3 regions of the Bordetella flabilis genome follow, and region 3 is predicted to be linked to each of the others. Evidence: predicted binding sites of a transcription regulator. Region 3 holds the regulator's gene; each other region holds the start of a gene.
The links. Region 3 encodes LexA, which represses DNA repair genes until DNA is damaged. Its sites were predicted from a motif close to ACTGTATNNNNATACAGT; they were not measured.

Region 1 (9,706 bases), 1.7 Mb from region 3:
CTCGGCGGGAGTGATGATCTGCGCCCCCCCGGCGAAGTCGGGGCCGGGCACCATGGCATAGAGTTCCTCGTCCGCGAGCCTCGGTTGCTTGAGCAAGGCGACGCAGGCCTGCGCGATCTCGCGCAGGTTGTGCGACGGAATCTCGGTGGCCATGCCCACCGCGATGCCGGAAGCCCCGTTCAGCAGCATCATCGGCAGCCGCGCCGGCAGCATCTGCGGCTCCTGGTGGCTGCCGTCGTAGTTCGGAATGAAGTCGACCGTGCCTTCTTCCAGCTCGTCGAGCAGAAGACGTGCGATGGGGGTAAGGCGGGCCTCGGTATAGCGCATGGCCGCGGCGTTGTCGCCGTCGCGCGAGCCGAAGTTGCCCTGCCCGTCCACCAGGGGATAGCGCAGGGTGAAGCTTTGCGCCATGCGGACCATGGCGTCGTAGGCCGCCTGGTCGCCGTGCGGGTGGTACTTGCCCAGCACGTCGCCCACCACGCGGGCGGATTTGACGGGCTTGGCGTTGGGGCCCAGGCCCATGGCCTGCATCGCATAGAGGATGCGTCGCTGCACGGGTTTCTGGCCGTCGCCCACGTCGGGCAAGGCGCGGCCCCGCACGACGGATACGGCGTAATCCAGGTACGCCTGTTCGGCATAACGCCCCAGGGTGATGGCGGCATCACCCGATTCGGTGTCGAACAGGCCAGGTTGATTGCTGTCGGTCATGGTGTCGCGGTAAGTTGCGCCGGGCGGCGGATGCGCCGCGGCCCGATATCAGGCCGCGGATGCGTGGATAGTCAGATGTCGAGCTCGGCGAGATTGCCTTTCTCTTCGAGCCAGGAACGGCGCTGCGCCGATTCGCCCTTGCCCATCAGCATGTCGAACACGCGCGTCGTTTCCTCCGCGGTGAGATCGCCGTAGCTGATCGGCAGCAGCCGGCGGGTGTCCGGGTTCATGGTGGTTTCCCACAGTTGTTCCGGACTCATCTCGCCCAGACCCTTGAAGCGGCTGATGCTCCAACTGTCCTCGCGCAGGCCTTCCTTGCGCAGCTTGTCCTGCACGGCCTCCAGTTCCCCGGCGTCCAGGCAATAGACCTTGCGCGCGGGCCGCTTGCCCTGCGCCGGCACGTCGACGCGGAACAGGGGCGGGCGGGCGACATAGACGTTGCCGGCCTCCACCAGCCGCGGGAAATGCCGATAGAACAGCGTGAGCAGCAGTACCTGGATGTGCGAACCATCGACGTCGGCATCCGACAGGATGCAAACACGTCCGTAGCGCAGGCCCGACAGGTCCGGCGTGTCGTTCGGGCCGTGCGGGTCCACGCCTATGGCCACCGCGATGTCATGGATCTCGTTATTGGCGAACAGCCGGTCGCGCTCGACCTCCCAGGAATTGAGCACCTTGCCGCGCAGCGGCAGGATGGCCTGGAACTCCTTGTCGCGTCCCATCTTGGCCGAGCCTCCGGCCGAGTCGCCTTCGACCAGGAATACTTCCGTGCGCGAGGCATCGCTGGATTCGCAGTCGGTGAGCTTGCCGGGCAGCACCGCCACGCCCGAACTTTTGCGCTTTTCCACGCGCTGCGCCGAACGGGCGCGCGCCTGTGCCTGGCGGATGGCCAGTTCGGCCAGCTTGCGGCCGTATTCCACATTGCTGTGCAGCCACAGATCCAGCGCGCCGCGCGTGAAACCGCCGACCAGCCGCACCGCGTCGCGGCTGTTCAGCCGCTCCTTGATCTGGCCCTGGAACTGCGGGTCCAGCACCTTGGCCGAAAGGACGAAGCTGGCTCTCGCGAAGACATCTTCAGGCAGCAGCTTCACCCCTTTGGGCAGCAGGCTGTGCAGTTCGGCGAAGCTCTTGACCGCCGCGAACAGGCCTTCGCGCAGGCCGGATTCGTGGGTGCCGCCCGCCGGCGTGGGAATCAGGTTCACATACGATTCGCGCACCGCGTTGCCGTCCTCCGTCCACGCCACCACCCAGTGCGCGCCCTCGCCTTCGGCGAAGGTCTCGTGGTCGGCCCCGGCATATTGGCTGCCCTCGAACATGGGAACCATGAGCTCCGCACCGTCCAGGGCCTCGGTCAGGTAGCCGCGCAGGCCCTGCTCGTACAGCCACGACTTGCTGTCGCCGGTCTTCTCGATGGTCAGCGTGACCCGGACGCCCGGCAACAGCACGGCCTTGCTGCGCAGCAAATGGGTCAGTTCGGCGACGGGTATGTTGGGGCTATCGAAATACTTGGGGTCGGGCCAGACCCGCACGCGGGTGCCCGATTTCTTCTTGCCCACGCCGGTATAGGGCTCCAGCGGTTCGGCCACGTCGCCGTCGCGGAACACCATGCGGTGCACGCCGCCGTCGCGCCAGACGATGACTTCCAGCCGGGTGGCCAGGGCATTGGTCACCGATACGCCCACGCCATGCAGGCCACCGGAAAAGGCATAGGCGCCGCCGGCCTGCTTATCGAACTTGCCGCCGGCGTGCAGCCGCGTGAACACCAGTTCCACGACGGGCGCGTTTTCCTCGGGGTGCATGCCCACCGGAATGCCGCGTCCTTCGTCGTCGACCGATACGCTGCCATCGGCATGCAGCGTGACCTGGATATGCTTGCCGTTGCCCGCCAGGGCTTCGTCGGCGGCATTGTCGATGACCTCCTGCACGACGTGCAGGGGGTTTTCGGTGCGGGTGTACATGCCCGGGCGCTGACGCACGGGCTCCAGGCCCTTCAGGACCCGGATGGACGCCTCTGTATAACGTGGAGTGGCCAAGTTATCCCCAACATCTGTGGAAAAAAACCGACATTCTAAGGAAAGACCCAGCATTGGCGCGGCTTGGGGTGGGATGCGCAAGGGATGCGCAACGCCGGCCACCGGGCTGAATAACGCTGTGGCGAGGGAACGGGGCTGTCGGCGCCGGCCGCCCTCGCCGCGAGGCTGGTTATCCTACACAAAAACCAGTGACGCCTGTTCGGATGGACAGTGGTATGCTTTAATCCTGCCAAACTCAAATGACGGGTCGAGCCGCGTCTCCCCGCCGTAAAGCAACGAGAAAAGTCATGAGTGACCAAATCAAGCACGTTTCCGACGCCAGCTTCGACGCCGAAGTCATGAAGTCCGACCTCCCCGTGCTGGTGGACTATTGGGCCGAATGGTGCGGTCCCTGTAAGATGATCGCGCCTATCCTCGAAGAAGTCGCCAAGGAATACGCGGGCCGCCTCACGGTCGCCAAGATCAATGTCGACGAAAACCAGGACACGCCCGCCAAGTACGGCATCCGTGGCATTCCGACGCTGATGCTGTTCAAGAACGGACAAGCGGCCGCCACCAAGGTCGGTGCGCTGTCGAAGTCCCAACTCACCTCATTCCTGGACAGCGCCTTGTAGACCGAGCTGTCCCCTTCTCGCGCGGGCCCGTCCGTGGCCCGCCGCCATCCCTCTCCTCTTTACCTTCCCCAAATTCATCGCAATGCACCTGAATGAACTAAAGGCGCAACACGTCTCCAAGTTGCTGGAACTGGCCGCCTCCCTGGAAATCGAGAACGCCAGCCGGCTGCGCAAGCAGGAACTGATGTTCGCCATCATGAAGAAGCGCGCCAAGCAGGGCGAGCAGATCTTCGGCGACGGCGTGCTGGAAGTCCTGCCGGACGGCTTCGGTTTCCTGCGCTCGCCGGATACCTCCTACCTGGCCAGCACGGACGACATCTATATTTCCCCGTCGCAGATCCGCCGCTTCAACCTGCATACCGGCGACTCCATCGAAGGCGAGGTGCGGACGCCCAAGGACGGCGAGCGTTATTTCGCGCTGGTGAAGGTCGACAAGGTCAACGGGCTGCCGCCGGAAGCGATCAAGCATCGCATCATGTTCGAGAACCTGACCCCGCTGCATCCCAACCAGGTGATGAAGCTGGAACGGGACATCAAGAGCGAAGAGAACCTGACCGGGCGCATCCTGGACATCTTCGCGCCCATCGGCAAGGGCCAGCGCGGCCTGATCGTCGCCAGCCCGAAGTCGGGCAAGACGGTGATGATGCAGCACATTGCGCACGCCATCACGACCAACTTCCCCGATGCCACCATGATCGTCCTGCTGGTGGACGAACGGCCGGAGGAAGTGACCGAAATGCAGCGCACGGTGCGCGGCGAAGTGGTCGCGTCGACCTTCGACGAACCGGCCACGCGCCACGTGCAGGTGGCCGAGATGGTCATCGAAAAAGCGAAGCGCCTGGTGGAATTGAAGAAGGACGTGGTGATCCTGCTCGACTCCATCACGCGCCTGGCGCGCGCCTACAACACCGTGGTCCCGGCGTCCGGCAAGGTGCTGACCGGCGGTGTCGACGCCAACGCCCTGCAGCGGCCCAAGCGCTTCTTCGGCGCGGCCCGTAACGTCGAGGAAGGCGGTTCGCTGACCATCATCGGCACGGCCCTGATCGAGACCGGCAGCCGCATGGACGAAGTCATCTACGAAGAGTTCAAGGGCACCGGCAACTCCGAAGTGCACCTGGAACGCCGCCTGGCGGAAAAGCGGGTCTACCCGTCCATCAACCTGAACAAGTCCGGCACGCGCCGCGAAGAACTGCTGATTCGTCCGGACCTGCTGCAGAAGGTATGGGTGCTGCGCAAATTCATCCACGACATGGATGAAATCCAGTCCATGGAATTCATCCTGGACAAGATGCGCGCCACCAAGACCAATGCCGAATTCTTCGACATGATGAAGAAGTAAAGGGCACGGGGCCTGTGCGGCCCTAGTGCTCGATGGGATCCTTCGGGATCCCGCCCCCGCCCTCGTCCGGCAACGGCGCTTCGATGACGGCAACCTTGGGATCGTTCCAGCTTCCCGTCACGGCGTACTGCATCGTCATCGCCCGCGCCAATGGGTGCTTCAGCACCCATTGGGTCAGGAAGGCGCCCAATCCCAGCAGCGGATTCACCGCGAGCGCCGTCACCACGGCGGCGCCGCTGGCATCCAGGTTCGGCACCACCACGGCTTTCAAATCCCAGGTCTCGTCCACCATGCTGGCACTGCCGGCCAGCACAATGGCCGCGACCGGACCATTGATCTTGTAGTCGTCGGTATGGATGACCCCGCGGGACACCTTGAAGTGCGCCCGGATGGTATCGAAGGGAAACCCGTCGCGGAACAGGTTCGTCGGATTCAGCTCCAGCTTGGCCAGGCGCTGCAGCGACTGCATGGACAGCAGTTCGAGCAGCCGAGCCGTGCGCGAATTCACATGCACGAAGCGGCCCTTGTCCATGCGGAGGGTCAGATTGCCGTCGATGCCGGCCAGGTTATGCGACCACGGCAAGTCGTTCCAGGTCAGCTTGCCTTCCGCGGTCCCGGTGCCGCCGGCCGCGGTATCCGGCAGGCCCAGGCGCGTGAGCAGTTTGCCGAGGTCGTTCCATTTGGCGGCGGCATCCACCGTGAGGCCCCGTTCTGCACCACTCAGGCGCCAGAAGCCCGTGGCGTCCAGTGACGCGTCATCGTTGGCGATGCGCAGCTTGTCCAGGCGCCAGCGCTGTCCGCGCTCCACGTTCGTGCCGATGACCTCCAGCGAACCGAGATCCTTGCCGTAGAGGCGCAGCGTGTCCGCCCGTACGTCGACCGCCGGGATGTCTTCCAGGTCGTCGCCGGCGCCGGTTTCCTCGGACGGCTGGTCGCTGCCTTCATCGCCGAAGGCCAGATACTTGAAGCGCCCGGTGACCCGCCCCGCGATGGCGCCGGAGGCTTCCTGCCACATCAGTGCGCCGTCCGCCTGCCGCGCCAGGATATCGACGCGCCATTGCGCGGGAGCCGGCCGCACCGCGTACAGCTTCAGGTCGTTCAGTGTCATGCCGGCCACGCGCATGCGCGGCGTGACGATGGACACCTGTTCGGGCGGTGGCAACAAGGGCGTGCTTGCCGCGCGCCTCCCCTTCGGATTGGCTGGAGGCGCCGACACAAAGCCGTCCGCCACCTCCTGCCAGGCATCGACATCGAGTTCCGGCAGATTCAGCTTGATGCTCAAGCCGCGCTCGGGCAATGTGGCGGCCTGCTCGGCGCCCAGGGCCCCTCGGGCGAAGGTCCAGCGCTTTTCCGCGGGGTCCTGCTCGAGCAACAGGTTGATGTTCTGGCCCACGCTGGCGGTCAGCCAGTTGCGGTCGCGCGCACCGGCGTTCTGGGCAGGACTCCACTGCACGCGCAGCGGCAGCGTGCCCGACGCAGGCTTGCCCAGCGGCGCCGGCATGTCGATGGCCATGCCGGCCAGGTCGGACTCCAGCGTCGCGTCGATACGGCCGCCGCGGAAATAAAGCAGCTTGCCGCGTACGGCCGTGCGGCCGGCGAAACGCGCCATCGCAGGGACACGGAGAAACTGCGCCAGCGCGGCGCTGGTGACCTGCCCTTCGAAGCGCAGGCCGTTGCGCGCGTCGAGCAGGCTGCCGGTGATCTTGAGCGGACCGCCCAGGAACTGGCCCTGCACATCGTGCGCACGTACGTCCTTCTCGGTGAACGCCAGCATGCCGCGCAACTGCGTAACCACGGGCACTTGGGGCGACAGCGAAAATTCGTTGTCGTTGAAGGACAGCGAACCCTCGACCCGCGTGTCATCCGTGTTCAGCAACGGTACGCGCAGCGCCAGCGCCATCCGCCAGTCGCCACTGCCGCGGGCATGTGCCAAGCCATTGTCCAGCAACGCGCCCAGGGGAGAGGTCTCCGCCACCGAAAGATAGGCCGCGACCGGCCCGGACGTTTCACCCTGCAGGTAGAGCTCGGCGTTGTGCTCCATATTGGGTATGGTCGCCTTCAGCGCGCCGAGCTGGACGGCGGCGGTCTGCAAATTGGCGGGACGCAGCATGCCGCCGGGCTTGCCCTCCAAGGTCAGGGTGGCGCCGTCGATCGCGAAGCTGCCGTCCAGCCCGAGGATGGCGGGCCAGCCCTTGTGATCCTGGCCCGCGGGCGCATAGTCCACCGTCGCACCGACAAACGCGCCGCCGATGTGGAACCGGCCCCGCTGCCCCGGCTGGGTGAAGGGAAAGTCGTCGAGATCACCCTGCAGCACCAGTTGGGCATTGCGGGCCACGCCGGCTTGCAGGCCGCTCGCCAGCCACTCGCGTGCCGCGTCGGTCACGCTGAGAGGCATATAGCGATGGATGGCGCTCATGGTGGCGCGGCGCAGGGTGCCCTGCAGGTCCGCCGTGCCGGAATCGCCGGCGCCGCGGGCGTCCCAGCGCCCCTGCAACTGCAGGTCCAGGTCGCCGTTGGCAAGCTGCAGATCGCGCAAATCCAGGCCGAGCGCGCCGTCCGGCCGCCGGCGCACCGTGGCGTCGAGCTGGGACGTATCGAGCCCCAGTTCGGGCTGCTCGAATACGCCTGGCAAGAGCGCCTTGACGCCCGTCGCGCGCCCACGCACCGACATGCCGCTACGGTCGGCGCTACGCGCCAGCAAGGGAAGGTCGCCCTCCTGCTCCAGGTCGCCGGGCAAGCCCTCGATGCGCGCGCGCAGCCGGTCCGCCCCCGCCTGGACGCCATCCGGCCAACGCCAGCCGAGACCACGGCCCACCACGTCGAGCGTCACCCCGCCGAGGTGGCGGCCGTCGACCTGCAACCAGGCGCGTGCCGCCATGCGGCCTTCCAATGGAGGCAGGGCGAGCCAGGGGCGCCACGCCGTGGGCTCGCCATCCGCGATGTCGGCATACAGTTGTCCGTGCCAGCTCGCCATGTTCCAGGGGTCGCGGCTGAACAGCGACCGCTCGATCTCGCCGCGCAATGTCAGCCCGGCCGCCAAGGCCTGCGGCGGCCGCGCCTGCAAGGCGAAACGATGCGACAAGGGCCCGTTGAGCATGACGAAGCTGGCGTTCTCGAGCACCAGTTCCGGTGCGCCGCGCGCTTCGTCGATCCAGCGCACGGTGGCCCGCCGCAGGACGATCTCACGCTGCCGCGCCAGCCATCGGATGGCGGGATGCCGGCTGGCGTCGCGATCGTCCTGCGCGGCCAGATCGATGGACTGCCCGGCGACCCACAGACGGTCGGCGCTGTCCCGCCGCAGCGTCAGGTCCAGCCCGTCCGCCTGCAGCAGCAGCAACCTGGGCTCGCGATTGAGGATGCTGCGCCAGGCCAGCACGGCACGCACCGAAGGCAAGGTCAGCACGGCCGCGCCCTGGCTGTCGTCGATCCTTACACCCGCCAGCGCGAGGCGGGGATTCAGGCCGCTCCAATCGGCGGCGATATGATCGATGCGCACCGGCGCCCCGATGGCCTGGCTGACGTATCGCTCGATCTGCGGCCGCCACTGATCGATGCGCGGCAACACGAAATAGCGCGCCGCGAGCAAGCCTACGGCCGCGGCCACGTAGACGACCCATAGGGTCCAGAGCAGGCTGCGAAGAAGATTCAGGGGAACGCGCACGTTTGCTTAGCAGGGAGTGTGGTCTTGCAGTATCGTCCCCTTATACCCGAAATGTTTCGTCGCGTCTGCGCCACCTTTCTCCATCCATGTCGACCTCTTCCACTCCGTTGCAAGCCCCCCTCGGCCCGTCCTCCACGGACCCGGCACAGCCCGCCGCCCGGACGCCGGACACCGGTCCTCCGGTGGATGCCGACGCGCGCTTCGCGGCGGCGCTGGCATGGTCCGGCTATCTGCGCCGTACCCTGGATGCCAGGCCCGAGCTCGCCGAATGGCTGCGACGCGAAGGCGTGGCGCAGCCCTTGACCCGCGCGGTCCTCCAGGGCTGGCGCGACGACCTGGCCGGCCAGGACGACAGCACGCCCCTGCCCGTGGCCGATTGCCGGGCGGTGCTGCGACGCCTGCGCGAGCGTGTGTTCTGCGCCCTGATGGTGCGGGATCTGGGCGGGCAGGCCACGCTGGAGGAAGTGGTGGGCGCCATGACCGCCCTGGCGGACCTGGCCGTCGCCAACGCCTACCGCAGTGTCGCGACCGAACTGGCGGCCACGCACGGCACGCCCATCGACCCCTTGACCGGCGCTCCCCAGGAGATGCTGATCATCGGCATGGGCAAGCTGGGCGGGGAAGAACTGAACGTGTCGTCGGACATCGATCTCATCATGCTCTATGGGGAAGAGGGCGAAACGCCCGGACCGCGGCGCCTGAGCAACCATGAGTTCTACGGCCGCGTGACGCGCCGCATGATGCCCGTCATATCGGAGCGCGACGCCAACGGGCATGTGTTCAGGACCGACCTGCGGCTGCGTCCCGATGGCGATGGCGGACCGCTGGCGTGGAGCCTGGATGCGCTGGAGCATTATCTGGTGGGCCAGGGCCGCGAATGGGAACGCTATGCGTGGCTGAAGGCACGCTGCCTGCCGGCGCAGGCCTTCGAAGGCAGCGACCCGGACGCGCAGTTGCGGCAGATGGAGAGCCTGCGCATCCCGTTCGTGTACCGCAAGTATTTCGACTTCGACGCGCTGGCCGCGCTGCGGACCTTGCGCGAACGCATACGCCTGGACTGGGAACGCCGGGCCCTGGCGCGCAACGGCATGGACAGCGCCCTGAACATCAAGCTGGGCGAAGGCGGCATACGCGAAATCGAATTCGTGGTGCAGCTTTCCCAATTGATCCGCGGCGGCCGCATGCCGGCCCTGCAAGTGCGCGGCCTGCTCGCCGCACTGCACTGCGAGCGCGATGCCGGACTGATACCCCCGCAAGACGCCGCGCGGCTGGAAGATGCCTACCGTTTCCTGCGGCGCGTCGAACATGCCCTGCAATACCGCGAGGATGAGCAGACGCACCTGCTGCCGGC
Region 2 (9,706 bases), 390 kb from region 3:
GAGGAAGAGCACGATCCCGTTTTCGGTCTCCACAAGTTCAATCCCCTGGCCGCGTGGACCGAAGACGAAGTCTGGGGCGCCATCCGCATCCTCGGCATCCCATACAACCCGCTGCACGACCGCGGCTACCCCTCCATCGGCTGCGAGCCCTGTACGCGCGCAATCCGCCCCGGCGAGGACGTGCGGGCCGGCCGCTGGTGGTGGGAGTCCTCCGACAGCAAGGAATGCGGCCTGCATGCCGGCAATCGAACCGCCGCCAAGGCCTGACGTAAACGATCGAAGCAAGACGAGACGAAAACCATGTCCATCGTACAAACCCGCAGCCATCTCGATTGGCTGGAGTCCGAGGCAATTTTCATTCTGCGCGAGGTCGCGGCCGAGTGCGAAAAGCCGGTCCTGCTGTTCTCCGGCGGCAAGGATTCCTGCGTGCTGCTGCGCCTGGCGGAGAAGGCCTTTCGTCCGGCGCGCTTCCCATTTCCCCTGATGCACATCGACACGGGGCACAATTTCCCCGAAGTCATCCAGTTTCGCGACGCCCGTGTCGCGCAACTGGGCGAGACCCTGATCGTGCGCAGCGTGGAGGATTCCATCGCACGGGGCTCCGTCGTCCTGCGGCGGGAAACCGATTCGCGCAACGCCGCGCAGGCGGTGACGTTGCTGGAGGCCATCGCCGAATTCGGCTTTGACGCCTGCATCGGGGGTGCCCGCCGCGACGAGGAAAAGGCGCGCGCCAAGGAGCGCATCTTCTCTTTCCGCGACGAGTTTGGGCAGTGGGATCCCAAGAGCCAGCGCCCGGAGGTCTGGAACCTGTACAACACGCGCGTGCACCGCGGCGAGAACATGCGGGTGTTTCCGATCTCGAACTGGACCGAACTGGATGTCTGGCAATACATCGCCCGCGAGAATCTCGCGCTGCCCTCCATCTATTACGCGCATCGTCGCGAGGTGGTGCGCCGCCGCGGCCTGCTGGTGCCCGTCACGCCCCTGACCCCGCCGCTTGCCGACGAACAGGTGGAAACCCTCTCGGTACGGTTTCGCACCGTGGGGGATATCTCGTGCACCTGCCCGGTGGCGTCCGAGGCCGCCGACAACGAGGCCATCATCGCCGAGACCGCGCTGAGCGATATCACCGAACGCGGCGCCACCCGCATGGACGACCAGACTTCGGAGGCGTCGATGGAGCGCCGGAAGAAAGAAGGATATTTCTAATGGCGCCTGGCGCCAGGAGCACCGAATGAATGCAGTGAGCGAATCCTTCCTGCCGGCCGAGACCGCGGTCATCCGCCTGATCACCGCCGGGTCGGTGGACGACGGCAAGTCCACCTTGATCGGCCGCCTGCTGTATGACAGCAAGAGCGTGTATGCCGACCAGCTCGACGCCATCGCCCGTGCCAAGTACAAGCGCGTGGCCGGCGACGGTATCGACTTTGCCTTGTTGACCGACGGCCTGGAGGCCGAACGCGAGCAGGGCATCACCATCGACGTCGCGTACCGTTATTTCGCCACCCCCCGTCGCAAATTCATCATCGCCGACGCGCCGGGCCACGAGCAGTACACGCGCAATATGGTCACGGGGGCCTCCAATGCCGATGTCGCGGTGATCCTTATCGATGCCACGCGCGCCATCGACGGCCAATTGTTGCCACAGACCAAACGGCACAGCACCATCGCGCGACTGCTCGGGATACGCCATGTCGTCGTGGCCGTGAACAAGATGGATCTGGTGTCCTGGGACCGTGCCGTGTTCGAGCGCATCCGCGCCGCCTATGCCGACCTCGCCCACCGTGTCGGCATCGCGCACTTCCAGGCGCTGCCCTTGTCCGCCCTGAACGGCGACAACGTGGTGACGCCATCCGCGCATACGCCGTGGTACGACGGACCGCCGCTGCTCGCGCTGCTCGAGGCGCTGGATCCCGCCGCGGAAAACGGGACCGCGCCCTTGCGTTTCCCGGTGCAGTGGGTGGTGCGCCACGACGGCAGCAGTGCGCAGGACTTCCGCGGCTATGCCGGCCGTGTCGCCAGCGGCACGTTGCGGCGCGGCGATGCCATCGTCGTGCAGCCCTCGGGCATGACCGCGCGGGTGGCTGAAGTGCGCGTGCATGACCGCGCCTTGTCCGCGGCCGTTGCGGGCGATTCGGTCATTGTGGTGCTGGACCGCGATGTCGACGTATCGCGCGGCGATGTGCTGGCTCACGCCGATGCACCGGCGAGCGTAGACAAGGAGTTCGATGCCGAGGTGTGCTGGCTCGACACGCAGGCACTCAATCCCGCGCGGAAATACTTGCTCAAGCAGGGCACGAGGCTGACGAGTGCGCGGATACGCGAGGTGCGCTCGCGGCGCGACATACATGAGTTGCGTGAAGTGGATGTCGAAGGCGGCACATTGGCGATGAACGACATCGGCAGGCTGCGCATCGTTACACGGGATCCATTGGCAATGGATCGCTATGACGAGATCGCGGCCACAGGGGCCTTCATTCTGATCGACGAATCCACCCACCAGACGGCGGCGGCGGGAATGTTGCGCTAGGCCTTGGCTGGCGCGGACACAGCACCGGCCGCGACAGCTCCCCATCGGCCGGAAAGCCTTATCTGGCGCGGTTTTGCGGTAAAGCCACACTGCGAAAAAAACGCCGGTCGAGGTCATCCAACTTGGGGTAAAGTGGGGCGTCGCCGGCGTATTGGCGGCAGGTACTTGCCAGAACTACTGTATGGATGTACAGTAGATTCATGGCGCGTACCGATCATTCCGTTTTTGCCGGTTCTGGGTCCCCGGCTGCCGCCCCCGCCGCCTTGCGCGGTCGGGGTGCGGTTACTAATGTACGGCATCGTTTCCAGCAGGATGACCGCACGGCGGTCGATCCGGCGGTCGATCCGGCTGAACTGGCCGACGAACCCGCGCCCAAGATCGTTCCCATATACCCTGTCCGGCCGTCCGCCGCGACGCCGCCAGGGCCGGTCACCACGGTCGCCGTGGAGCAGGCGCGCAAGCTGCTCTCGCGCAACGATTCACCGGACGTGCCGTTCGACCGGGCCATCAATACCTACCGGGGATGCGAGCACGGCTGCGTCTATTGTTTTGCGCGGCCTACGCATGCGTATCTGGGATATTCCCCGGGCTTGGATTTCGAAACCCGTCTGATCGCCAAGGCCAACGCCGTGGATGCGTTGCGGGCGGAGCTGGGGCGGCCCGGGTATCGCGTGGCGCCCGTCAATGTCGGTTCCGCGACAGACGTCTACCAGCCCATCGAACGCGCCTGGCGCCTGACCCGCGGCGTCATCGAACTGCTCCTGGAAACCGGACATCCGCTGACCATCGTCACGAAGAACGCGCTCATCGAGCGGGATCTCGACCTGCTGCAGGCACTGGCGCGGCGCAATCTGGTCTCGGTCTATATCAGCGTCACGTCGCTGGACGCGGACCTTTCCCGTGTGCTGGAACCGCGTGCCTCGGCCCCTTGGCGACGCCTGCAAACAGTGCGGGCGCTGGCCGATGCCGGCGTGCCGGTGGGCGTGCTCGCCGCGCCCATGATTCCGTTCATCAACGACGAATTCCTGGAACGCATCGTGGAGGCCGCCGGCCAGGCGGGTGCCTATCACGCCAGCTATACCGTCGTCCGGCTGCCCTGGGAAGTCAGGCCGGTCTTCGAGCAGTGGCTGCAAGCCCATTTCCCGGATCGCGCCGACCGCGTGCTGCACCGGATCGAAGACATGCGCGAAGGCAGGCGCAACGATCCTCGTTTCGGTACCCGGATGCGGGGCACAGGAATCTGGGCGGATCTGCTGCGCCAGCGGTTTGCCCTGGCCGTGCGCAAGGCTGGACTGAACCAGCAGCGCCTGCAGCTGGACACCCACCAATTCGTACCTCCGGCTCCGACGCAAGGGCCGGTCTTTTCCCATGGACCAGCGGCCGCGCGGCAGTTGGGTCTATTCGACTGAACGTCGTCTCCCAAGGAGAACTCGCATGAACGTCGCCGCAGAACAACAATTCCCCGCCAAGTGGCCGTTTCCACCCGCGCCGCCGGCGCGACGCAGCTGGGGCCTGCCAGGCTGGAGCCGGTCCGGCCGTGGGCGCGCCACGCCGAGGGCGAACTTCAGCCGTCAGGAGGGCGCCCCGGACGCCTTTTCGGGGGCTTCGCTGGGCGGTCCTGTGTCGGCGGCGGCGTCCGGTCCTTCCGCTGGGATGGCATCCCAAAGCGTCAGCCTGCGGCAAATGATCGTCGATATCCTGCTCGTGGCCATGTGGGGCGCCATGATCCCGGCGCTGATGTGGCTGGGCGCCGCCGCCGGGTTCTGACTACGCCCCGCGGACTTACCTAAGCTGCTGATTTCATGTAAAATGCTGGGTTTGCCAAAACTCATCCTCTGCGTGCGGGCTTCATAACGCAAAAGCGCAAAAGGTGGCGGCAGGTGCGGCGGAACGGAACGGTGCGGGAACCTTGCGATGTGGATTTGATCGCGCGGTTTCAACCTCCCGGTTCCAGCGCATGGTTTATCCCGCCCCGGCAAAACGTCGTGAACAGGCAATACATACGGCAAAGTTAGTACAGGCCCGACATCGGGCCACCTGGCACGGCACCGCACAGAAATGATGATTCCGGAGTTTTCATGAACCTTATCGCTATCCTGGAACAGGAAGAAATCAAGCGCCTGATGGGCGACAAGACGCTTCCGTCCTTCGCCGCGGGTGACACCGTGATTGTCAACGTGAACGTCGTCGAAGGCACGCGCAAGCGCGTGCAGGCCTTTGAGGGCGTCGTCATCGCCAAGCGCAACCGCGGCCTGAATTCGGCCTTCATCGTGCGCAAGATCTCGTCGGGCCAGGCCGTGGAGCGTACGTTCCAGCTGTACTCGCCGCAGATCGCCTCCATCGAGGTCAAGCGCCGTGGCGACGTGCGTCGCGCCAAGCTGTACTACCTGCGCGACCGTTCGGGCAAGTCGGCTCGCATCAAGGAAAAGCTGGTGAGCCGCCAGGCTGCCGCCCAATCGGCCCGCGCCGCCGAAGCCTCAGCGGACTGATCGGGATGACTGGCTTTCCCAGCCGGTCCCCGAGCAGCAAAGGCACCCTCCGCGGGTGCCTTTTTGTTTTCCCCCGAAGGGGCCAGCCGTCTTTTTGTCGGTCTTTTCCGTCGCGGCCCCTTGTGTCGCGCCTCGCGGTATCCTGATGCGGCCTGGCTTTTCGCTCGTTCCCGCTCGCTCTTTTCCTGTTGCCTCAAGTTCCCCGCCTTCCACGCTGCCATACCGACCATGCCTGACCAACCGTCCTCGCGACCGCGCCGTTCCGCCGTCCGGCCTTCTTTCGATGCGGCCGAGCAACCCTGGATCGTTGCCAATGAGGGCCTGCGGGCCCTGCCGCCGGAGGCGCTGACGGCGGATGCGCTGCGGCGCGTCCTGGGGCGCCCGGAAAGCTGGTCCGTGCAAATGCCGCTGAACGACGATAGCCGTTATCCCGGCCGCGAAGGCGCTCCCGTGCTGGCTGCAGTGCTTATTCCCCTGGTCGCGCGGGAGCAGGGCGTGACGGTCATGCTGACGCAGCGCACGGCGCATTTGTACGACCACGCGGGCCAGATCAGCTTCCCGGGGGGGCGAATCGAAGACTCCGACGCCAGCCCGGTCGCCGCGGCCCTGCGCGAAGCGCAGGAAGAGACCGGCCTGAGCGCGGAATGGGTGGACGTACTGGGTACCATGCCGCCGTATCTCACGGCGACCGGCTTCTCCATCACGCCGGTGGTGTCCCTGGTGCGCCCGGGATTCGAACTCGCCCCCGACACTTTCGAAGTGGCCGAGGTATTCGAGGTACCGCTGTCCTTCATCGCCAACCCGGATAACCATCGCCTGCATCGCGTCGAACTGCCCGACGGCCGGGTGCGGCAGTTCTATTCCATGCCATGGGGTGGGTATTTCATCTGGGGAGCGACGGCCGCGATGTTGCGCAACCTGTATTACCTGCTGCGCGGACCGTCGGAATAGCGGTCACCGGCGTGCGGCCTCAATAACGCGGCGCCGCCGCGTTTTCTTCCAGGATGCGCAGATACAAGGCATGACGGGCGCGGTCTATCGTTCCCGCGGCCAACGCCGCCAACACGCCGCAGCCGGGCTCGTGCTGATGCGTACAGTTGTAGAAGCGGCAATGCTCTGCCGGGGCGGTGAATTCCGGGAAGCCGCGAGCGATTTCATCGCGGGTCAGGTGCTGCAGTCCGAAGGCCTGGAATCCCGGGGAGTCGATCAGGTCGCCGCCCTCCGGCAAGTGATACAGGTGCGTGCTGGTGGTCGTGTGCCGGCCCATGTCCAGAGCCGTCGAGTGTTCCCGGGTGGCCGCGTTCGCGTCGGGCACCAGCGCGTTGAGCAGCGTGGATTTGCCCATGCCGCTCTGGCCGAGCAGCAGGCTGACATGCCCCGCCATGTGGGGAAACAGCGCGCGCCGGGCGCTTGCCGTGTCGACGGCGCTGACTTCCAGCACGGGAACGCCCAGCCGGGCGAGCGGGGCCAGTCGGGCACGAGCGTGTTCGAGTCCTTGCGGAATATCGATCTTGTTCAGCACGATGAAGGGGGTGATGCCCACACTCCAGGCGCCGGCCAGCGCGCGCCCGACCAGGTCGTCGGAAAAAGTCGGTTCGGTCGCGACCACGATAAACAGCCGATCCACATTGGCGGCAAACTGCTTGGCGCGCATGTCGTCGGATCGGTAGAGCAGGTTGCTGCGCGGCAGAATGCGTTCGATGGCGCCTTCGTCACGGCCTTGCGGGGCGATTTCCACATGGTCGCCCACGGCGGCGCCGGCTTTCTTGCCGCGGGGATAGCATTGGCGCAGCGTGCCATCCGCCATTTCGACCGAGTAATGCCGTCCATGCGCGGCGACGATACGTCCCGGCAGCAATCCCTGGGATGCACCGCCGCCGGTGCCGCTCGGGTCCCCGGCGGTGTCGGCGCCGGCCTGGACGGGCGGCTTGTCCGCCGGGACGGGGGTTTGCCGCGCAGTGCGGAAATTGCGGTCGTGCCGGCTCATCGAGCGGCCGCGCCGAGATGCCGTATGCGCACGGCGGCCGGTGGGTGGCTATCGTAGAAGGCGGAATGGACCGGATCGGGCGTCAGCGTGGCGGCATTGTCGTCGTACAGCTTGACCAGTGCGGACACGAGCTGGTCGGCCGAGCTCTGGCGCGCGGCATAGTCGTCGGCCTGGAACTCGTCGCGCCGCGAGTACCAGCTGGCGACCGGCGTGAACAGGAAGGTGAACACCGGCACCACCAGGAAGAACAGCAGCAGCGCCATGGCATCGTTGCGACCGTCCATGCGCGGCAGGACGCCCAACTGCTCGTAGAACCAGGGTTGGCGCGCCAGCCACCCCAGCACGGCGAAGAAGCCCAGGGCCACCGCGAAGCTGACCACGATGCGCTTGACGATATGCCGGCGCGCGAAGTGGCCCAGTTCATGCGCCAGCACGGCTTCGATCTCGTCGCCGTTCAGGCGTGACAGCAGCGTGTCGAAAAACACGATGCGGCGCGATTTGCCGAAGCCCGTGAAATACGCGTTGCCATGTCCGGAACGGCGCGAGCCGTCCATGACGAACAAACCGTTGATGGCGAAGCCGCAGCGCTGCACCAGCCGCTGGATGCGGCCGGACAGATCCGCGTCCGCCAGGGGCGTGAACTTGTTGAACAGCGGCGCGATCACCATGGGAAACAGCAGCAGCGTCAGCAGGCTGAAGCCGACCCAGAGGCCCCAGGCCCATATCCACCACAAGCTGCCGGCCTTGGCCATCAGCCATAAAATCGCCGAGGCCAATGGCAGCCCGATCACGGCGGTAAGCAGGATGCCCTTTACCGCGTCCGAAAAAAACAGGGCCGGCGTCATGCGATTGAAGCCGAAGCGCGCTTCCAGCCTGAACTGGCGCCACAAGGTGAACGGCAATTCCAGCGCTCCGAGCAACACGGCCACCATGGTCAGCAGCAGCAACTGGCGCAGGAAATCGCTGTCGGTGACGTGGGCGGCCAGCACATCGATCATCTGCAAGCCCCCCAGCAGGGTCAGCCCGACCAGCACGGCGGCGTCAAAGACGCGTTCGAACATGCCGAGCCGCACGCGAGCGACGGTGTAGTCGGCGGCACGCTGGTGGCTGGGCAGGCCGATCCGGTCGGCGAATTCCGGCGGCACATGGTCGCGATTGCGCGCTACATGGCGGATCTGCCGGGTGGACAGCCAGAGCCTGACGCCGATATCGACCAGCAGCAGTACAACGAACAACAGTGTCAGCATGGGGAGGATCGCCGGCGCGGGCCGATATGAGAAAATCGGGTTTTAAAAGGCAAATTATATGGCTCTGAACGACAACCGCCTGGTTTGGCTCGACATGGAAATGACGGGCTTGGATCCGGAAAAAGAACGCATTATCGAAGTGGCGGTGGTCGTGACCGAGCCCGATCTTACTGTGGTCGCCGAAGGTCCGGTACTGGTAATTCACCAACCCGACGCACTGCTCGACGCCATGGACAGCTGGAACAAGTCCACGCATGGCAAAAGCGGCCTGATCGACAAGGTCAAGGCATCCGCGATTTCGGAGCCCGAGGCAGAGGACATCCTGATTGCCTTCCTGGCGCAGCACGTGCCCGCCGGCAAATCGCCGCTGTGCGGCAACACCATCAGCCAGGACCGGCGTTTCATGTTCCGCTACATGCCCAGGCTGGAACAGTTCTTCCATTACCGCAACCTGGATGTCAGCACGCTGAAGGAACTCGCGCGGCGCTGGCGGCCCGATGTCTACAAGTCTTTCGAAAAGAAAAGCCGCCACGAAGCCCTGGCCGATATCTACGACTCCATCGAAGAGCTCAAGCACTACCGGGAGCATTTCCTGAAGGTGTGACGGGCCCGCCGAATCGTCGCAGCGCGACCGGGGAGAGGGGGCGATAGTCCCCGCCCGCCCGGCCGGCGATCTCGGCCAGATGGATCTCCGACGCGTCGAACAGCGCCCAGTAGACGGTGCGGCATAGCGCTCGTGCCGTGTGTCCCGGCCAGTCGGGCGGCAGCATGCTCGCCGGCAATTGCGGGTCATGCAGGACGATCCGGCGCCACCGGTGCAGCAGCAGCATGCGCGTGGCAAAGGCCGCCGCCGGCTGCGCCGCCTCGCTGCCTTCCTGCAACAGCTTGCCCAGGGACCCGAACTGCCGGATAAACGCCCGGTATTGCTCGGCCAGGCCAGCCAGATCCCAGCACTGCGGCGCCAATTCCGCGAAGGGCAGGGCCGTGGCGCCCGGCAAGTCCCGCGCCGCCAGGACCAGTGCCTTGTCCGCGATATCCAGGGATCGCAGGATGGTCCCCGCGGTATCCGAATGGGCGCAAGGATGGGCGAACACCCCGGGCGCCACCATGCCGAATCCCTCCCATTCCAGGGCCCGCCGCAGTTCGGTGCGTTCGGCCAACCCGTTGTTGCCAGTGCGAGGAACCACCACCACGGTCCAGTCCCCGTTCCACGCTGGCTGCGTGCCGCCATAGATGCGCTGGGCCGCATGCGCCGTACTGCGCACGCCCTGCGGGGCAAGGCGATAGAGGCTGCGGCGGCCGTGGCGCTCCGCATGCAGCCAGCCTTCGGCCACCAGCCGGAAGACGCTGGTGCGCAGCAACCGTTCGTTGATGCCCAGGGGCTGCAAAAGGGCGATCAGGTCGCCCAGCCATATCGCGCCGCCATGCGGTTCCAGCGCGTCTCCCAGCAGGG
Region 3 (9,706 bases):
TCTTGTTGGGGGCCAGGACCAGCGCCGGGCGGCCCAGCCGCGCAATGACGTTGGCCATGGTGTACGTCTTGCCGGACCCTGTCACGCCCAGCAGTGTCTGGTACATCAGCCCATCGCGCACGCCATCCACCAGCGCGCCGATCGCGGCGGGCTGATCCCCGGCCGGTGGGTAAGGCTGGTAAAGCTGGAATGGGCTATCGGGAAACTCGACGAATCCAGGTGAGGTCATGCTAGACTGTCTCAGGGTAAACCCCCCATTATCCGCCGCATAAACGGCTGCGTCCACCCATCCCTTTCTCCGATCCGATGAGCACCCTCTTCCAGAACGTCGAGTTGGCCCCGCGCGACCCTATCCTCGGGCTGAATGACCAGTACAACGCCGATACCCGCCCGGGCAAGGTCAACCTGGGCGTGGGGGTGTACTACGACGACAACGGGCGCATTCCGCTCCTGGCCGCGGTCCGCAAGGCCGAAGTGGCTCGTATCGAGGCAGCTGCCGCGCGCGGCTATCTGCCCATCGAAGGAATTGCCGGTTACAACAAGGGTGCGCAGGCGTTGCTGCTGGGCGCGGATTCCCCCCTGACCGCGGCGGGACGCGTGCTGACCGCGCAGGCCCTGGGCGGCACCGGCGCGCTGAAGATCGGTGCCGATTTCCTGCGCCAGCTGCTGCCCCAGGCCAAGGCCTACATCAGCGACCCCAGTTGGGAGAACCACCGGGCGCTGTTCGAGCGAGCCGGCTTCCAGGTCGAGACCTACCCCTATTACGACGCCGCCACGCATGGCCTGAATTTCGACGGCATGCTGGCCAGCCTCAAGTCCATGCCGGCCAACAGCGTCGTGGTGCTGCACGCGTGCTGCCACAACCCGACGGGCGTCGACCCGACGCCGGAGCAATGGAAGCAGATCGCCAATGTCGTCAAGGAACGCGGCCTGGTGCCTTTCCTGGACATCGCGTACCAGGGCTTCGGTGCAGGGTTGCACGAAGATGCGGCCGTCGTACGCCTGTTCGCCGACATGGACATGACGATCTTCGTCAGCTCCTCTTTCTCCAAGTCGTTCTCGCTGTATGGGGAACGTGTCGGCGCGCTGACCATCATCGCAGGCAGCAAGGACGAATCCGCACGAGTACTCAGCCAGCTCAAGCGCGTGATTCGCACCAACTATTCCAACCCGCCCACGCACGGTGGCACGGTCGTGTCGACGGTGCTGAATACGCCGGAGCTCTTCGCGCTATGGGAACAGGAGTTGACCGGCATGCGCGACCGCATCCGCCTGATGCGGCGTGACCTCGTCGAGAAGATCAAGCAGCACGGCGCGCAACAAGACTTCAGCTTCGTGTTGGCGCAGCGTGGCATGTTCTCCTATTCGGGGCTGACCTCCGCCCAGGTGGACCGCCTGCGCGATGAACACGCCATCTACGCGATTTCCAGCGGCCGCATCTGCGTGGCCGCGCTCAACAGCCAGAACATCGACGCAGTGGCCAAAGGCATTGCGGCGGTACTGAAATGAGCAGCAATAAGCCGACGGAGTAAAGCCGCCCGAAGGCGCTGCCTGCAGCGCCTTTGCGCATCAACGGGGCCGCGGTGCCCCGTTTTTTTATGGTGGAATCCTCGCGTCGTCGACACGATGATGGCATTTCAACGCCTACGAGCGCTGCGGCCCCTTGCCTTTTGCCCGTACGTCCCCCAAAATTGCGACCTGTATATCCATACAGGATGCATCGGAAGGCGCCATGGCCAGCAAACTCACCGAACGCCAGCAGCAAATCCTCGACCTCATCCGCCAGGCAGTGGCAAGCACGGGCTTTCCTCCCACACGCGCCGAGATCGCACAGACCCTGGGCTTCCGTTCGCCCAATGCGGCGGAAGACCATCTCAAGGCCTTGGCCCGCAAGGGCGCGATCGAACTTACCGCAGGCGCGTCCCGCGGCATACGCCTGAAGGACGCCAGCAAGCAGCCGTCGCAGGCCATGTTGCCCATGCCGTCGATTGCCCAGTTGGTGCTGCCGCTGGTGGGCCGGGTCGCCGCGGGCAGCCCTATCCTCGCGGCTGAACATGTCGAACGCGATGTTGGCGTAGACCCGGCCCTTTTCGCTCAGCGTCCAGACTACCTCCTCAAGGTACGCGGCATGAGCATGCGGGACGTAGGCATCCTGGATGGCGACCTGCTGGCCGTCAAGAAGGCAAGCGATGCACGTGACGGGCAGATTGTCGTCGCGCGGATCGATGAAGACGTCACCGTCAAGCGGCTGCACCGCGTTGGCGGACGCATAGAGCTACTGGCGGAGAACCCGGATTTCGAACCCATTGTCGTGCAGCCCGGCCAGGAATTCGCGCTGGAAGGAATAGCGGTGGGCCTCATCCGGACACAGGCACTGCACTAGGCGGATCGGCAAAGGGCCAGGCCACAGGCTACGGGGCGACCCGCAAGCGGGGCGATGGCGGCCAGGTCACCCAGACAAAAGGGCCTGGAAGCTCACGCTTCCAGGCCCTGACTTTAACGGCGACAGGACGGCTCAGTGCTTGGTGATCGGGTCCACAGCCTCGGGCGCCGCGGCGGGCGCGACCATGGGCTTGTCCTTGGCCTCTTCCTCGGATATCGGATCCGGCATGCGTTCCAGGGCCCGTTCCAGCACCTTGTCGATCCAGCGAACCGGGACGACTTCAAGCTGGTTCTTCACGTTGTCCGGGATCTCGGCCAAGTCCTTGACATTCTCTTCCGGGATCAGGACGGTCTTGATGCCGCCGCGGTGTGCCGCGAGCAGCTTTTCCTTCAGACCTCCAATCGCCAGGACTTCACCACGCAGCGTGATTTCCCCCGTCATGGCAACGTCCGCGCGCACCGGGATGCCCGACAGCGCGGAAACCATCGCGGTCGTAATCGCGATACCTGCGGACGGCCCGTCCTTCGGTGTGGCGCCTTCCGGAACGTGGACGTGCATGTCCCGCTTTTCGAATACGCTGTCCGCGAATCCCAGCCGCCGCGCACGCGAGCGCACGACCGTACGAGCCGCTTCCACCGATTCCTTCATCACGTCGCCCAGAGAGCCGGTGCGCTGAATGGCGCCCTTGCCAGGCATATCCGCCACTTCGATCGTCAGGAATTCGCCACCCACTTCCGTCCACGCCAGACCATTCACCTGCCCGACCTGGTTTTCCTTTTCCGCCATACCAAAGTTGTAGCGGCGGACACCCAGGTAGTCGCTCAGGTTTTCGGAGGTGACTTCGATGGTCTTGCCAGCCGCCTGCGCAGCCTTGCCCTCACCCTGGGCATCGCGCTCGATGAGCAACTGCTTGACGACCTTCCGGCAAATCTTGCCGATTTCGCGCTCCAACGCCCGTACGCCGGCCTCGCGGGTGTAATAGCGCACGATATCGCGCAGGGCCGATTCATCGATCGCCAGCTCGGAATCCTTCAGCCCGTTGTTCTTCAACAGCTTGGGGATCAAGTGGTCACCGGCAATGTGGACTTTCTCGTCCTCGGTATAACCCGACAGGCGGATGACTTCCATCCGGTCCAACAAGGCCGGCGGGATATTCAGCGTGTTGCTCGTCGCCACGAACATGACGTCGGACAAGTCGAAGTCGACTTCGACGTAGTGATCCTGGAAGGTGTGGTTCTGTTCCGGATCCAGCACCTCCAGCAGCGCGGACGAGGGGTCGCCACGGAAATCCATACCCAACTTGTCGATTTCGTCGAGCAGGAACAGGGGATTGCGGACACCCGCCTTGCTCATGTTCTGCAAGATCTTGCCGGGCATGGAGCCGATATAGGTCCTACGGTGCCCACGGATTTCAGCTTCGTCGCGCACGCCGCCCAGCGCCATGCGGACGAACTTGCGGTTCGTCGCCTTGGCGATGGACTGACCCAGCGAGGTCTTGCCGACGCCGGGAGGGCCGACCAGGCACAGGATGGGCGCCTTCACCTTGTCGACGCGCTGCTGCACGGCCAGGTATTCCAGAATGCGTTCCTTGACCTTCTCCAGACCGTAGTGGTCGTCGTCCAGAACGCTCTCAGCGTTGCCGATCGAGTTATTGACCTTGCTCTTCTTGCGCCACGGCAGATTGATGAGCGTGTCGATATAGTTGCGCACCACAGTCGCCTCGGCGGACATCGGCGACATCAGCTTGAGCTTCTTCAGTTCCGCGTCGGCCTTCTTGCGCGCTTCCTTGGGCATGCGCGCAGCAACGATTTTCTTTTCGAGTTCCTCGATATCGGCGCCTTCTTCGCCCTCGCCCAGTTCCTTCTGGATGGCCTTTACCTGCTCGTTCAGGTAGTAGTCGCGCTGGCTCTTCTCCATCTGCTTCTTGACGCGACCGCGAATCCGCTTCTCGACCTGCAATATGTCGATCTCGGTTTCCAGTTGCGTAAGCAGACCTTCGAGACGCTCCGACGTACCGAAGATCTCGAGCATCTTCTGCTTCTGCTCCAGCTTCAGCGGCAGGTGCGCGGCGATGGTATCGGCCAGACGCCCGGCGTCGTCGATACCCGCCAGCGAGGTCAGGATCTCGGGCGGAATCTTCTTGTTGAGTTTCACGTACTGCTCGAACTGCGCGACGATGGCCCGGCGCAGGGCTTCCGTTTCGGAACCTTGCATCGCGTCCAGTTCAATCGGCACGACTTCGCAGGTGAAATGCGATTCCGCATCGTCCACCCGCGTGATACGTGCGCGCTGTGCGCCCTCGACCAGCACCTTGACGGTGCCGTCCGGCAGCTTCAGCATCTGCAGGATGCCGGCCACGCAACCGATTTCGTAAACGTCCTCGGGAGAGGGATCATCCTTGCCTGCTGACTTTTGCGCGACCAGCATGATGCTTTTGCCGGCCTCCATCGCCACTTCGAGCGCCCGGATGGAACGAGGACGGCCGACGAAAAGCGGGATGACCATATGCGGGAACACCACGACATCGCGCAATGGAAGGAGCGGCAGGTCGATGGGTTCGGAAGGCAGGGTCTGAGTACCAGACATAGAGGATTCCTTGGTGTGACTTGGCGTAGCGGCGATGCGGCGGAAAAACCGCGAGGTTTATCCAGTCGACCATCAGTTACGTCTGATATGGGAACAATAGCCGAAAAATCAAGACTTCGGCTGTATACCGCTAAAACCGTAAAAAACCCGTCTTGATGGACGGGTTTAGGCCTTCACGCCGCGGCGTCCCTGACTTCCCCCCGGTCCGGCTTGGACGACTGAGCAGCATCGTCCGCATAGATGAGCAGGGGCTGTCCATCACCTTCGATGACGTTTTCATCGAGCACGACACGGCTGACGTTGCCCAGCGAAGGCAACTCGTACATCGTATCCAGCAATGCCTGCTCGAGTATCGAACGCAGTCCGCGCGCCCCGGTCTTGCGCTTCAGCGCCTTGCGCGCGATGGCGCGGAGTGCCGCCGGACGTACGTCCAGTTCGGCGCCTTCCATCGCGAACAGCTTCTGGAACTGCTTGACCAGCGCGTTCTTGGGCTCGGTCAGGATTTGGACCATTGCGCCTTCGTCAAGTTCATCCAAGGTGGCAACGACCGGCAGACGGCCGACCAGTTCGGGAATCAGGCCGAACTTGATCAGATCTTCAGGCTCTGCTTCGCTGAAAAGCTCCCCGACGCCGCGCTCGGACTTCGCACGCACAGATGCCGAGAACCCGATACCGGATTTTTCCGTCCGATCGCGGATGACCTTCTCCAGACCGTCGAACGCACCGCCGACGATAAAAAGGATATTGGTCGTATCGACCTGGACGAAGTCCTGGTTAGGGTGCTTGCGGCCGCCCTGGGGAGGCACCGACGCCACCGTACCTTCGATCAGCTTCAGCAGGGCCTGCTGGACGCCCTCTCCCGACACGTCGCGCGTGATGGAAGGGTTATCGGACTTGCGAGAAATCTTGTCGATCTCGTCGATGTAGATGATGGCCCGCTGCGCCTTCTCGACTTCGTAATTGCAGTTCTGCAGCAGCTTCTGGATGATATTTTCGACGTCTTCGCCGACATAGCCGGCTTCGGTCAACGTCGTCGCATCGGCCATCACGAAAGGCACGTTGAGCATGCGCGCAAGCGTCTGGGCGAGTAGCGTCTTGCCGGAACCGGTCGGTCCGATCAGCAGGATATTGCTTTTGGAAAGCTCAACCTCGTCGCCCTTGAGCTCGCCGTGGCGAATGCGCTTGTAATGGTTGTAGACAGCCACCGCGAGCGTGCGCTTGGGGCTGTTCTGGCCAATGACGTACTGGTCCAGGAAAGTCTTGATCTCAGTCGGGGTGGGCAGCTCGGACCGTATGGCGGCACGCGCGGTGGCCTGCGCCTCTTCCCGAATGATGTCGTTGCAAAGATCGATGCATTCGTCGCAAATGAACACGGAAGGTCCCGCGATCAATTTGCGAACTTCGTGCTGGCTCTTATTGCAGAACGAGCAATGCAGCACCTTCGCGTCTGCCGATCCCTTTTTCTCAGGCATATATATCTCTGGTGACGATGGATGTCGCGCCTGCGCGCGCCACCCATCCTACGCTGGCTCGAAATTGCGGCGGATTGGAACCGGACCCGCGAGACGCCTCAACGATCCTCGGAGCGCGAGGCCAACACCTTGTCCACCAGGCCATACGATACCGCATCTTCCGCGGACATGAAGTTGTCGCGCTCCGTGTCCAGGGAGATGCGTTCTTCCGGCTGGCCGGTGTTCTCCGCCAGGATGCGGTTCAGCCGCTGGCGCAGATCCAGAATCTCGCGCGCCTGGATCTGGATATCGGTCGCCTGACCCTGCGCACCGCCCGAAGGCTGGTGAATCATGATGCGGGAATTCGGCAACGTGTAACGCTTGCCCTTTTTCCCGGCCGCCAGGAGGAAAGCGCCCATGCTGGCCGCCAGGCCGGTGCAGAGCGTGGACACATCGGGCTTCACGAAATTCATCGTGTCGTAGATGGCCATGCCGGCATATACCGAACCGCCGGGCGAATTGATATAGAAAGAAATGTCCTTGTCCGGGTTTTCGGACTCGAGGAACAGGAACTGAGCCACGACCAGGTTGGCCGAGTTGTCGTTCACCGGCCCCACGAGGAACACGACGCGTTCCCGCAACAGGCGGGAATAGATGTCATACGCCCGCTCGCCGCGGCCGGACTGCTCGATCACCATGGGGATATACCCCAAGGCGGTCGGCGTCACGGACTCGCCGCCGTACATGGACGCATAGAAATCGGTGAATCTATTCATCAAGCCATCCCCATCAACTGGTCGAAAGGCAGTTGCTCATCAGAGACCTTGGCCTTTTCGAGCACATAGGAAACCACATTGTCTTCCACCACCAGCGCCTCGATTTCGGCGCGGCGCTGACGGTCGGACAAATAGTAGCTGACCACCTGCGCGGGCTCTTCGTAATTCTGGGCGAACTCCTCGATGCGCGCGCGGACCTGTTCCGGCTTGGCCTGCAGTTGTGCCTGCTTGACCAGTTCGGACACCAGCAGCCCCAGGCGCACGCGGCGCTCGGATTCCGTCGTGAAGGCTTCCGGCGGGATGGGCACCGAATCGGCATTCGGCAACCCACGCTGCTTGAGCTCTTCACGAGCAGCGGCAACCCGGCTGCTCACATCGCTGTCGACCAGCGCGGCCGGCACATCGAACTTGGCGGCGTCAGCCAGGGCATCCATGACGCTATTCTTGGTACGTGCCAGAACCCGCATCTTCGCTTCGCGCTCGACATTCTTGCGGATGTCCGCTTTCAGCGCGTCCACGTCGCCTTCGGCCTGGCCCAGCGATTTGGCGAATTCGGCGTCGATGGCGGGCAGCACCGCTTCCGCCACTTCCTTGACGGTAATGGTGAACTCGGCCGTTTTGCCAGCCACTTCCTTGCCCTGGTAGTCCTCCGGGAAGGTCAGCGGGAAAACCTTGGTTTCACCAGCTGTCATGCCTTTGGCCGCCGCTTCGAATTCAGGCAACATGCGGCCCTGTCCCAGGACAAACGGGAAGCCTTCAGCCTTGCCACCTTCGAACGGCACGCCGTCGATGGTGCCGGCAAAATCCAGGGTTACGCGGTCGCCATCCTGGGCGGCACGGCCTTCGCGGGCTTCATACGTGGCGCGTTGCTTACGCAGCACCTCGAGAGTCTGGTCGACTTCGGCGTCCGTAACCGGCGTTGCATAACGCGTGACGGAGAGGCCGGCCAGATCCGGCACGGCGACCTCCGGATAGACTTCGAATGTCGCGGAAAAGGCCAGGATGTCATCGGGGACGTCCTCGGTCTTCGGCTCGATGGAAGGTGCACCCGCAATGCGCAGCTTGGACGAATCGAGCGCCTGCTCGAACGCGCGCCCCACTTGCGTGTTGATCACGTCGTAGCGAATGCCGGGGCCATGGCTGCGCTCCAGCATTGCCATGGGCACCTTGCCGGGACGGAAGCCGGGCACCTTTACGGTACGCGCGACGCGCTTCAATTGCGCCTGGACTTCTTGTTCGACCTCCGCCACGGACACGGACAGATCGACGCGGCGCTTCAGGCCGGAGAGGGTTTCAACCACAGGCTGCATTAGAAAAGACCTATTTGCGAGTGAATGGAAGGTGGAATCAACCGACCATTTTACCGGAAACTATCCCCCGCCCTCCCGCGGGTTGCCGACCGGCGCGAAGCGGAACCTTCTTCAAGCAATGGGGACAATGCGATCGGTCCGGGCGGGCGCCCGATGCGGCACTACGAGGCGACATAACGGTAGGTGCCAAACGGGCTTGATAGAATCCGACGGTCCCGGAATTTCATCGTCCAACTTTCTCCGTATGCAACAACGCAACCCTGGCCTTCCTCCTCAGCGGCTTAGCGCCCTGGCCGCGCTCATCTTCAGTTCGCGCTGGTTGCAGCTCCCGCTGTACCTGGGCCTGATCGTCGCCCAAGGCGTTTACGTGCTGCTCTTCCTTAAGGAACTCTGGCATCTCGTCAGCCATGCCACCTCCTTTGGCGAAATGGAAATCATGCTGATCGTCCTCGGGCTGATCGATGTGGTAATGATCTCCAACCTGCTGGTCATGGTGATCGTCGGCGGCTACGAGACCTTTGTCTCGCGTCTCCGGCTGGAGGGGCATCCCGACCAACCGGAATGGCTGAGCCACGTCAATGCGAGCGTCCTGAAGGTAAAGCTGGCGATGGCCATCATCGGCATTTCCTCCATCCACCTGCTGCGCACCTTCATCGAGGCGGGCGCACTGGGCACCGCAGGGGTGAAGTTCACGGAGACCGGGGTGATGTGGCAGACCATCATCCATTGCGTCTTCATTCTTTCCGCCATCGGCATCGCGTATGTCGACCGGCTTTTGATGCCGCCTGCGTTACCGCCCAAAGAGGCGCAATAGCGGAGACGGCCGGCAACCTTCGGCCCGGACATGACCTCTCTTTCAACAGCCGTGTCGTTGCCCCTCGACAACCAACGACCTGCCGTCGACGAGGCGGCCACTGTGTTCGCCTGAGCGAAGTGTTGGTGAGGGAAGCAGTGGGCGGGAGTGCCGAGGCAAGCGCCGAGGAAAGCGGCGAGAGAACGGGCGCAAGGCGAGGCCGCTGTACGAACCCGCCCCGCTGGCCGTCGTCAGGCGCGGCGCTTAGCTGATAACCTGGATATTCATCGCGGCCGGGCCCTTGGCGCCCTGCCCGACCTCATAACTGACCCGCTGGTTTTCCTCCAGCGTTTTGTACCCTTCGCTTCGGATCTGCGAGAAATGCGCGAACAGGTCCTTGCTGCCGT

Region 1: BAU07_RS17520 (DNA topoisomerase IV subunit B) is a predicted target of LexA. The motif match lies at 2,936-2,953, and genes of this name have one in related genera.
Region 2: BAU07_RS08410 (PA0069 family radical SAM protein) is a predicted target of LexA. The motif match lies at 2,707-2,724, and genes of this name have one in related genera.

The regions. Positions count from the first base shown of each region.
Region 1 is NZ_CP016172.1:3,976,106-3,985,811, forward strand. It holds gene parC (DNA topoisomerase IV subunit A) at 1-708, opposite strand, end outside; gene BAU07_RS17520 (DNA topoisomerase IV subunit B) at 780-2,795, opposite strand; gene trxA (thioredoxin TrxA) at 3,029-3,355, shown strand; gene rho (transcription termination factor Rho) at 3,438-4,694, shown strand; gene BAU07_RS17535 (YhdP family protein) at 4,717-8,355, opposite strand; gene glnE (bifunctional [glutamate--ammonia ligase]-adenylyl-L-tyrosine phosphorylase/[glutamate--ammonia-ligase] adenylyltransferase) at 8,442-9,706, shown strand, end outside.
Region 2 is NZ_CP016172.1:1,920,164-1,929,869, forward strand. It holds gene BAU07_RS08395 (phosphoadenylyl-sulfate reductase) at 1-267, shown strand, start outside; gene cysD (sulfate adenylyltransferase subunit CysD) at 301-1,209, shown strand; gene BAU07_RS08405 (sulfate adenylyltransferase subunit 1) at 1,235-2,530, shown strand; gene BAU07_RS08410 (PA0069 family radical SAM protein) at 2,731-3,939, shown strand; gene BAU07_RS08415 (hypothetical protein) at 3,965-4,297, shown strand; gene rplS (50S ribosomal protein L19) at 4,609-5,019, shown strand; gene BAU07_RS08425 (CoA pyrophosphatase) at 5,248-5,970, shown strand; gene rsgA (ribosome small subunit-dependent GTPase A) at 5,990-6,826, opposite strand; gene BAU07_RS08435 (M48 family metallopeptidase) at 7,003-8,253, opposite strand; gene orn (oligoribonuclease) at 8,312-8,857, shown strand; gene paaX (phenylacetic acid degradation operon negative regulatory protein PaaX) at 8,823-9,706, opposite strand, start outside.
Region 3 is NZ_CP016172.1:2,313,069-2,322,774, reverse strand. It holds gene uvrB (excinuclease ABC subunit UvrB) at 1-229, opposite strand, end outside; gene BAU07_RS10120 (amino acid aminotransferase) at 307-1,509, shown strand; gene lexA (transcriptional repressor LexA) at 1,733-2,383, shown strand; gene lon (endopeptidase La) at 2,516-4,969, opposite strand; gene clpX (ATP-dependent Clp protease ATP-binding subunit ClpX) at 5,143-6,441, opposite strand; gene clpP (ATP-dependent Clp endopeptidase proteolytic subunit ClpP) at 6,540-7,196, opposite strand; gene tig (trigger factor) at 7,196-8,506, opposite strand; gene BAU07_RS10090 (TIGR00645 family protein) at 8,751-9,320, shown strand; gene BAU07_RS10085 (cold-shock protein) at 9,564-9,706, opposite strand, start outside.